One region of the Marinobacter psychrophilus genome, then DNA from elsewhere that is predicted to be linked to it. Evidence: predicted binding sites of a transcription regulator. Region 1 holds the regulator's gene; the other holds the start of a gene.
The links. The regulator FliA, encoded in region 1, starts transcription of late flagellar genes. The targets are predictions, from matches to a motif close to CTAAAGTTTNNNNNNNNNNNGCCGNTAA.

Region 2: the regulator FliA is predicted to act here: its motif matches at 3,905-3,932, upstream of ABA45_RS19665 (flagellin N-terminal helical domain-containing protein).

What each region holds. Positions count from the first base shown of each region.
Region 1 covers NZ_CP011494.1:1,187,264-1,192,766, forward strand. The annotation lists gene flhA (flagellar biosynthesis protein FlhA) at 1-1,415, shown strand, start outside; gene flhF (flagellar biosynthesis protein FlhF) at 1,473-2,834, shown strand; gene ABA45_RS05270 (MinD/ParA family protein) at 2,937-3,749, shown strand; gene ABA45_RS05275 (RNA polymerase sigma factor FliA) at 3,777-4,517, shown strand; gene cheY (chemotaxis response regulator CheY) at 4,596-4,979, shown strand; gene ABA45_RS05285 (protein phosphatase CheZ) at 5,000-5,503, shown strand, end outside.
Region 2 covers NZ_CP011494.1:1,075,976-1,081,478, forward strand. The annotation lists gene recJ (single-stranded-DNA-specific exonuclease RecJ) at 1-1,641, shown strand, start outside; gene ABA45_RS19555 (flagellin N-terminal helical domain-containing protein) at 1,775-3,625, opposite strand; gene ABA45_RS19665 (flagellin N-terminal helical domain-containing protein) at 4,022-5,503, shown strand, end outside.

The DNA of each region.
Region 1 (5,503 bases):
CGTCGCTGTTGTTGTCTACGGCGGCGGCGATTATGGTCACTCGAACCACCTCCAGCCAAGATATGGGCAGCCAGATTCTGCAGCAAATGTTCGATGTGCCCAAAGCTCTTGCTATTGCTGCCGGTATTCTGATTTTGCTAGGCCTGATTCCTGGTATGCCCCACGTAGCCTTTCTAGGCTTGGGTTCGCTGGCAGCGGCAGCGGCTTGGCTTACCTGGAAGAAAAATCAACAAATGGTTGAAGAAGGTGACAAATTCCCGGTACGTGGCGGTGCAGGAACGGCTGGCCGTACCAGCGGTGGTGAACTGGTCAGTGGCGACAGTGGTAGCCAGGCTTTACCGGCACCGGCAGAGAATCGCGAGCTGGGCTGGGACGACGTTGCCACCGTGGACATTGTGGGCCTGGAAGTCGGCTACCGTCTTATTCCGTTGGTGGATAAAAGCCAGGGCGGGCAGTTGCTTAGCCGTATTAAAGGTGTGCGTAAAAAGTTGTCCCAGGATTTGGGCTTTTTGATGCCCTCGGTGCATATCCGCGACAACCTGGATTTAATGCCCAACGTTTATCGCATCACCCTGATGGGCGTCACCATTGCCGAAGCGGATATTCACCCGGAGCGTGAGCTGGCCATCGACCCCGGCCAGGTGTTTGGCAAAGTGGAGGGTATAGAAGGCAAAGATCCGGCTTTTGGCCTTGATGCTATCTGGATAGAGCCAGAGAAAAAAGACCAGGCCCAAAGTCTGGGCTACACCGTGGTAGACGCCAGCACCGTAGTGGCTACTCACCTGAATCAGATTCTGCAGACCCACGCCTATGAGTTGCTGGGCCATGAAGAAGTGCAGAAGTGGCTGGACCAGTTGGAAAAGGTATCGCCGAAACTGGCGGAAGAGCTGGTGCCTTCAGCGGTGAACATCAGCGTGTTGCTGCGAGTGCTGCAGAATTTGCTAAAAGAAGAAGTGCCTATTCGTGATATGCGCTCTATTGCCGAATCCATAGTGAATATGCACCCGCGCAGTCAGGACCCGAAAGTCTTGACCACGGCAACCCGTCAAGCCCTGCGGCGGATGATTGTGCAAAGCATCGTTGGTAACGAATCCGAAATACCGGTGATTACCCTGGATCCAGATCTGGAACAGTTATTGCTTAAGTCTGTACAGCAGAGTCAACAATCCGGCGCGCAGGACGATATCGGGCTAGTGCTAGAGCCGAACATGGTGGAAAAACTCCAGCGCTCACTGCAAGACAGCGTGCAGCGCCAGGAAGTGCTCGGTAAACCAGCGATTCTGCTGGTGTCTGGCCCGCTGCGGCCGGTGCTTGCAAAGTTCGCCAGTTACGGCATAGAACGCCTGCACGTTCTGTCTTATCAGGAAGTGCCGGATAACAAACAGATTACCATCGTAGCGTCGGTAGGCCAGTAACGGCGCAGACGACACTCGGATAACGTCAGCCGCGTTCCCGGCAAAGGATGAGAAAGCATGAAAGTAAAACGTTTTTTTGCACCTACAATGGCCGCAGCCCTGAAGCAGGTCAGCGAACACATGGGGCCGGATGCGATGATACTTTCCAACCGCCGGGTAGATGGCGGCGTTGAAATTGTGACGGCCCTCGATTACGACGAAAACATGGCGCGCCAACGCCTGGGTGACAAAGCGGTGGCAGCCACCAGCGGCACTCACCTGGCAGAGCTGCAGGCAGACCAGCAGCGCCACCTGGAAGACGAGCTTGGCCGCTCCCGTGAGCGCATCCGTGGTGTGCGCGATCAGCGCGCCGACAGCCAGGCCGGTTACGGTTCCATTGCTGAAACTGTCAATGGCTTTGCTGACATGACCAGTGCAGATCCGTTTGCAGAGGGCGGCATAACTTTGCCGTCCGGCGCTGACGAGCGTAACCAAGATGCGGCAGCGCAAAGCGGTCAGCCTGCGGGTTATGCCGGGGAGCTTGCGGCCATGCGTTCTGAAATGAGCAGTCTGCGCGAGCTGGTGAGCGGTCAGACCGCGCCTGCCTCGTTAAAAGACACCAGTGCTGGCGCCAATGTTACGGCGCTTCAGCAGCGCTTGGCAGAACGTTTGGGTGAGTTCGGCCTTAGCCGCGAGCTGTCTGACGATCTCGCTCGCCGTCACCAAGCCGTGCGCCTGGAGGATGGCTGGAAGCAGTCTCTCAAAATGCTGGTTAACGGTGTGCGTACCCCACGCCAGGAATGGCTGGATGAAGGCGGCGTATTTGCTCTGGTTGGACCTACTGGAGCGGGTAAAACCACCACCATCGGCAAACTGGCGGCACGCTACGTGCTGCGCCACGGAGCCGACTCGCTGGCGTTGATTACCACCGATCGTTATCGGGTTGCGGCGCACGAGCAATTGTTTGTGTTTGGCCGTATTCTTAACGTGCCGGTTCGGGTGGTTGATGAAAGCCACCCGCTGGATGAAATTCTGGATGAGTTGTCTGATCGTCGCCTGGTATTGATTGATACCGCCGGGCTGACCAGCACCGATCGGGGCTATCAGGAACAATTGGCCGAGCTGGTCCGCAGTCATCACAAAATCCGTACACATTTGGTGGTGTCTGCCACCAGCCAGCCGCGGATTATGAAATCCGTATGGCATTGCTATAAGATGGCAAACCTTGCCGGTTGTGTGATTACCAAGATCGACGAGGCTCTGACTCTGGGCGAAGCGCTGGGATTTGTTATGGAAACCAGTCTGCCGGTGGCTTGGTACACCGACGGCCAGAAAATACCCCAAGACTTGCACCCGGCGAAAGCGCTTGCGCTGGTGCAACTCGGTGTAGAACGTCTGAAGGGTTTGCGGCAGGAGCAGGCAGTTGCCAGCGGGTCTTGAAAATGCCGGTTGTAAAAGCATCACAGCAAGCGGGCAGTGTAGAACAGTGGGGTAACGGCTACATCCGTTCCCGGTTAAACATGGCAAGAGGCCATCATCAGTATGAGTAAAGCACATCCGGTTCAGGTAATTGCGGTCACTGGCGGTAAAGGTGGCGTTGGCAAAAGTAATGTGTCGGTCAACCTGAGCATTGCTCTGGCGCAAAAGGGCCGTCGGGTGGTGCTGTTAGACGCCGACCTGGGGCTTGCCAATATCGATGTGCTGTTAGGCTTGAAAACCAAGCGCAATCTGCAAGACGTACTCAATGGCGACTGTGACTTGCGTGACGTGCTGGTAGACGGCCCCGGCGGCATCAAGATTGTGCCGGCCTCATCAGGTACCCAGCGCATGACCCAGCTCAGTGCTATGGAGCATGCCGGGCTGATTCACGCCTTCAGTGACATCGCCGACCAGATCGACATACTGATTGTGGATACGGCCGCTGGCATCTCCGAATCGGTGGTCAGCTTTTTGCGGGCATCCCAGGAACTGCTGCTGGTGGTGTGCGACGAGCCTACTTCGATTACCGATGCCTACGCCTTAATCAAGTTGATGAATCGCGATTACCACACCAACCGCTTCCGGATTCTGGCCAATCAGGTGAACACCGAACAAGAAGGCCGTCTTTTGTATGAAAAACTGACCCGGGTTACAGAACGTTTTCTGGATGTAGCGTTACAATATGTAGGTATAGTGCCTTTTGACGAGGCCGTTAAAAAAGCGGTGCGGCGTCAGCAAGCGGTGTTGGAAGCTTATCCGCAAGCAAAAGCCTCGCTGGCCATAAGGGCTCTCGCTGAAAAAGTGGACAGTTGGCCGCTGCCATCATCGCCGCGGGGCCATCTCGAATTCTTTATAGAGCGGCTCGTCCAAGTTTAAAACACATCCCGTACAAAAAGCGGATTTATGACACTGGTGAAAGATCTCGGAGTCTATCAACGGTCGGGTGCTTCAGACGCTTGCTGGCTGATTGAAGAGCATGCGCCTCTGGTCAAGAAAATTGCCCTCCATCTGCTGGCACGATTGCCCGCCAGTGTCCAGCTGGAAGATCTTATGCAGGCTGGCATGATTGGTTTGCTTGAGGCGTCGCAGCGCTACGCCACGGGTAAAGGTGCGACCTTTGAAACCTACGCCGGTATTCGAATCCGTGGCGCCATGGTGGATGAAATCCGCAAAGGCGACTGGGTTCCGCGTTCGGTGCACCGAAACTCCCGGCGCATTTCCAACGCTATCAAAGCTGTAGAGGGCCGCGAAGGCCGCGAAGCCCACGATGTCGAAGTGGCTGCTGAGCTGGATATGACGCTGTCGGAATACCACAGTTGCCTGGCCGACTCCAACAGCGGTCGGCTTTTCAGTTTGGACGAGCTCAATGATTCCGGCGAACTGCCGATAGAACAATCAAAGACGGATGATAATCCGCTGCACGGGGTGTCAGAGTCCGCCTTCCGTAACAGTTTGGCGGCGGCCATTGAAACCCTGCCAGAACGTGAAAAACTGGTGCTGAGCCTCTATTATCAGGAAGAGTTGAACCTGAGGGAAATCGGTGCTGTGCTGGACGTCAGCGAAAGCCGGGTCAGCCAGATTCACAGCCAGGCTGCCTTGCGCTTACGAAGCCGGTTAGCCGACTGGAAAACAGACCATACATAATTCTAGCGCCTGCAGCCCGCGAGTTGCGGGCAGAGATGCAACGAGATCCGACTAGATTTCAACGATTGGAGGTCCTCATTGGACAAAAATATGAAGATCCTTATTGTGGACGATTTTTCCACAATGCGGCGCATTATCAAAAACCTGCTGCGTGACTTGGGCTTTACCAACACCGACGAAGCTGACGATGGCAATACAGCATTGCCGATGCTGAAAACCGGTAAGTACGATTTTCTGGTGACTGATTGGAATATGCCCGGCATGTCTGGTTTTGACCTGCTCAAGCATGTTCGCGCCGATGATCAGCTCAAAGCCCTGCCGATCCTGATGGTGACGGCTGAAGCCAAGCGCGACCAGATTGTCGCTGCGGCGCAGGCCGGTGTGAACGGCTACATTATAAAGCCGTTCACTGCCGCTGTTCTCAAAGAAAAAATCGAAAAAATCTTTGAGCGAATTCAGTAACCGGGGAGTGGATACAAGCCATGAACAAGTCAAAAGGTGAGCGCCATGCCCTGGAACCAGAGCTGACGGAAAAATTAAAGCAACAGTCCGAACAGCTGGTTGACAGCGTGCACGCGGGCGACTATCCCCGCGCTATGGCGATGATCAGCGAGCTTGCAGAAGTGCGAAATCAAGGTCTGTATCACGAAGTAGGGCGGCTAACCCGCAGCCTGCACGAAGCCATGCGTAATTTTCAGATTGATCCGCGCAACCCCGAACAGCGAGAAGCTCTGTCAAAAATGACCGATGCCTCCGATCGCCTGGAATACGTAGTGAAAATGACTGGCCAAGCGGCGAATCGGACCATGGATCTGGTTGAAGAAAGCATGCCAGTTACCCGTCATTTGCAAAGCGAAGCCCAAGATCTGCATCAGCAGTGGCAGCGCCTGCGGCGGCGGGAGATGGCACCGACCGAATTCCGCGAGTTGCACGCCCGCATGGATCAGTTTTTGGCGGCGTTGAGTACTGACGCCGGCAAACTGTAC
Region 2 (5,503 bases), 110 kb from region 1:
GCTGCCCGCGGTGTTACCTCCGACGACCAACTCAGCTACACGCTGCGCCACCTGGCTTCGCCGCTGAAAATGCGCGGTATGGATCGTGCCGTGGAATTGCTCGCCGACGCCATTGAAAAACAGCAGCGGGTGCTGATACTTGGGGATTTTGACGCCGACGGCGCCACCAGCACCGCCGTCGCTCTATTGGGCCTGGGCATGCTGGGCTTAAAGCACGTTGATTTTAAAGTGCCTAGCCGGTTTTCGGACGGCTACGGGTTAACCCCCGGCATTATTTATCGCTTGCAAGAAGACGGCCCGCTGCCAGATTTGATTGTAACGGTGGATAACGGCATAGCCGCCGTGGAAGGCGTTCGCGCCGCCCGCGAACTCGGCATGCTGGTGGTGGTCACCGATCACCACCTGGCGGGCGACGAACTGCCCCAGGCCGACGCCATTGTGAATCCCAACCAGCCTGGTTGTGAGTTCATCAGCAAAAACGCCGCCGGCGTAGGCGTGATGTTCTACGTGCTAACTGCCCTGCGCAAACACTTGCGCGAACAGGGCCGGTTGCCAGATCCCGAACCCAATCTGGGTACATTGCTGGACTTGGTAGCCTTGGGAACCGTGGCCGACGTCGTGCCGCTGGACCACAACAACCGCATATTTGTAGAACAGGGCCTGCGCCGCATACGCCAGGGCGAAACCCGCCCCGGTATACTGGCGTTGCTGGAAGTAGCAGGCCGTGACCATACCGCTATCAGCAGCAGCGATTTAGGCTTCGTAGTGGGCCCGCGCCTGAACGCCGCCGGCCGCCTGGACGACATGAGTGTGGGTATCGCCTGCCTGCTGTCGTCAAGCCCAGACGAAGCCCGCCGTTTGGCACAAGAGTTGGATACCTTTAACCGCGAACGCCGCACCATCGAAAAAGACATGAAAATCCAGGCCCAGGATTTGCTGGCGTCTATGTCGCTGGATTTGGAAGGCTTGCCCTGGGGCCTGGCGCTGTTCGACCCGGACTGGCACCAAGGCGTCATCGGCATACTGGCCGCCCGCATCCGTGAACAAACCAATCGCCCCACTGTTGCGTTCGCCTCAGATGAAAACGGCGAAGATATAAAAGGCTCCGCCCGCTCCATACCCGGCCTGCACATTCGCGATGCCTTGGCCGTAGTGGACGCCCGTCACCCAGGCCTGCTGAAGAAATACGGCGGCCACGCCATGGCCGCGGGCATGACTCTGGCCGCGGGCGATCTGGAAGCTTTTTCCAGCGCCTTCGACAAAGCCGTTCGCGACAAACTAACAGCAGGCGACCTGGAAGCCGCCATTACCACCGACGGCTCCCTAAGCGCCAGCGAACTAAACCTGGATACCGCCGCCCTGCTAAAACGCGCCGGCCCCTGGGGGCAGCACTTCCCCGAACCGCTATTTGATGGCGAATTCAGCGTCGTCAGCCAGCGCATCGTGGGTCAGAACCATCTAAAGCTGGTTCTGCAGCCTACCGAAGGTGGCAACATCATCGACGGCATAGCCTTCAACACTGGTTCCGAAGTGCCAGACTATACCCGCACGGGTGTGAGGGTAGTGTACAAACCAGACGCCAATACCTTCCGCGGCAGAACCAACTTGCAGCTGATGATCGATTATCTTGAGCCGTGCTGACCCGAAGGAAGGGGATAAAAAAAGGGGACAGATTTGAAATCTGTCCCCGCTCTGATCGCTCAATTCTGCGTACCCCCCCACGGGACAGATTTCAAATCTGTCCCGGCTTTACCTTTCCGTCTGCTTTGGGCGTTTAACCCTGCAGCAACTGAAGAACCTGCTGCGGCCGCGCATTAGCCTGGGCCAGAACCGACAGACCTGCTGACTGAAGTACCTGGGTGCGGGCCAGTTCCGCTGTTTCTGCTGCAAAATCCGCGTCGCGGATCCGGCTGTTAGCGGCTGACAGGTTCTCGGAGGTGGTACTCAGGTTGGCAATAGTGGACTCGAAGCGGTTCTGAAGGGCGCCCAGTTCGGCCCGGAAGCCGTTGATCTTGTCGAAGGCGTAATCGATAGCAACCAGGGTCTCTTCGGCGCCAGCTGCGGTGTCGATTGCCAGATCGTTCACGGAGACGGTGTTGTTTGCGGGTGTCGCATTCAGGACCTCGTTGATACGGGGTGTTATGCCATCCACGTCGAGAAGATTGGGGCTTGTAATCGAGACATCGTAGCTTTCACCAAACTGGGCGGAAAAAATAATACTTTCATTGGCAGCGTTCAGGTTGGCGCGAATGCCGGTCTCTACGGTCAGTGAGTTGATTTTCGCGACGATATCATTGAGTGACCGTGCCTCAATCTGAAACGCTGTTCCATCAACATCGACGTCAAACGTGACGCTGTTGCCGTTTTCAAAGCTTTCGGCGAGTGTCAGCTCTTCAGCGGCTGCCAGAGTGGTCACTGAACTGCCGACCGAGGCATCGGCTGTGCCGCCATCGCTGGCCGTGATACTGGCAAGATCGTAAGTAATGCTGGAATCGCTTTCGATCTGAATGAGAGTACCGTTATCTGCGGCGCCCAGATCCGTGCCCGCAGTGAAACCAGCGGCAGTTAATCCGGTCTGCACTGCAGCAGTAAGATCAGCTACCGTATTTCCCGCACCTGCGGCCAATGAGAAGCTTACGGTAGTTGTGGTGGCCGAATCATCAGTAACATCGAAGGACCCGGTTACTCCGGAGGCCAGGTCCAGAGCGCTTGGATCAAAGAGTGTGGCTGTAGACGTTGAACCTGAACCGTCAGCGGTGCTGACGTCCGATCCTGCAGCCGTGACTTGCGTCCCTGATGCATCCGAAATATCAATCGTTGCAGCAACTCCAGAGATGCCTGCATTCTTGAAAACAACAGAGTTGCCATCGTCAGAGACTTCGGCCGTCACGTCTGGCAAGTTGCCGTTCGAGGCAATTTCGCCGTTGATGGCTATCGCCAGCGCGCCGGCATCAGCGTAGGTCGCTGCAGCGACGTCAATGGTTTCGCCGCCAATAGTGGAGCTGACAGTGATGTTGCCAGAGAAATCAAGACCAGATACATCCAGCGATGTTTCGCCTGCATCCCCTGCACCCAGCGAAGACGAGGATAACCCAGCGGTCTGGGAGACAGTGGCCCCGATCTGGCTACCGCGGGCATCCAGCCCACTCACTCCAATGGTCTCGCCAGCATTGGCGCCAACCTGAAATGTTTGTGCGCCAAAGGTGCCATCGAGTATTTTGAGCCCGTTAAACGAGGTTTGGCCAGCAATGCGGTTAATCTCCGCAATTCGCTGTTGCACTTCCTGGTTCAGGGCCTGACGGTCTGACGTACTGTTAGTTGCGTTCGATGACTGGACTGACAACTCACGGATACGCTGCAGGTTGTTGGTTACTTCGTCCAGAGCACCTTCGGCCGTTTGCGCCAGGGAAATACCATCGTTGGCATTGCGCTGAGCCATGTTCAGGCCGGTAATCTGAGCCTGAAAACGGGTAGATATGGCGAGGCCCGCCGCGTCATCTTTGGCTGAGTTGATGCGTAGGCCGGAAGACAGCCGCTCCAGGGCAACGTTGCTGTCGCTCTGGGAGGTGTTCAAATTCCGCTGTGCGTTCAACGATGCGATGTTGGTATTAATGACTTGAGGCATTGTATGTCTCCCTGCTCTTGTGAAAGGCCGGAACAGGGTGAAACAAAAAAAAGAACCCCTGGCCAGCAAAATTCAGATAATTGCCGTTTGGTCTTAACTAATGCGAAAGCCATGCCAGAACGTGATTGCGGTTACCAGAGAGCTGTTTTTTAAGGGAAAGTGACAGAGGCGAGAGTTGTTACCCCGATTGTTGTGGCGAAATTTTGGCAAGAAGGCAGGCAGTGCCTTGCCGCTTTTTTGAGCAAGTTACATTCTTTTACAAAGTTTTTAGAAATCTGCCTAAAGGAACCGAGGGATGCGCCGTTAAGTGAAATAACAGGGCGGCGCTCCAAACCAAAAAAAGAACGCTAGTCCTCTTTCACGCAATAACGACTACACAGTCGTAGGAGATTCACCATGGCTCTCGGAATCAACACCAACGTCGCATCACTCAACGCCCAGAATCAGCTGAGCAAATCCCAAGGCATGAACGACCAGGCTCTGCAGCGTCTTTCTTCCGGCCTGCGCATTAACTCCGCTAAAGATGACGCGGCTGGTCTGGCGATCTCCACTCGTTTTCAATCCCAGATTTCTGGTTTGAACGTAGCAACCCGAAACGCGAACGACGGTATTTCTCTGGCGCAAACCGCTGAAGGCGCTCTGGACGAAATCACCAACAACCTGCAGCGTATTCGTGAGCTGTCGGTTCAGTCGGCCAACGCAACCAACAGTGATTCAGACCGCGATGCGCTGAACAACGAAGTGGATCAGCGTATTCAGGAAGTTAACCGCATTGCCAGCCAAACGTCTTTTAACGGCCTAAAAGTCCTTGATGGTACTTTCGGCACGCAGGCTTTTCAGGTGGGCGCTAACGCCGGTGAAACCATTTCAATTGATGGCCTGAACTCCAAGGGCAGTGAGTTGGGAGCCACAATTTCTCAGACCGCCGGGCTGTCCACATCTTCGCTGGGTGCAGGGGATGCAGGCGAAACATCGCTGGATGTATCTGGTCTTGATTTCTCTGGCAACATCACTGTCAGCTCCACTATTGGCGGCGAAACCATTGACGTCGCTGCAGCGACCTACGCTGATGCCGGCGCGCTGGCGATAGCCATCAACGGCGAAATTGCCTCGAACGGCAACTTGCCAGACGTGACGGCCGAAGTCTCTGACGATGGCAACTCTGTTGTTTTCAAGAATGCAGGCATCTCTGGAGTTGCTGCAACGATTGATATTTCGGATGCATCAGGGACGCAAGTCACGGCTGCAGGATCGGACGTCAGCACCGCTGACGGTTCAGGTTCAACGTCTACAGCCACACTCTTTGATCCAAGCGCTCTGGACCTGGCCTCCGGAGTAACCGGGTCCTTCGATGTTACTGATGATTCGGCCACCACAACTACCGTAAGCTTCTCATTGGCCGCAGGTGCGGGAAATACGGTAGCTGATCTTACTGCTGCAGTGCAGACCGGATTAACTGCCGCTGGTTTCACTGCGGGCACGGATCTGGGCGCCGCAGATAACGGTACTCTCATTCAGATCGAAAGCGATTCCAGCATTACTTACGATCTTGCCAGTATCACGGCCAGCGATGGCGGCACAGCCGATGCCTCGGTCGGCAGTTCAGTGACCACTCTGGCACCGGCTTTGGACCAAACCGTTGCCTCAAAATTTGAAGCAGGCGAGACCATTTCGTTCAGCCTCGATGTTGCGGGCACAGCTATCGAAGTAACTGACGCAAGTAATCTGCAGGATGTCGTTGCGCAGATTAACGGTGAAACGAAGAATACCGGTGTTTCAGGCTTTCTGAGCGCTGCCGGTGATGAGATTGTCTTTGCATCAGCAAAGGGTGAGAACTTTACGGCTTCTATTACTACTGATATAGACAATGATGCGACA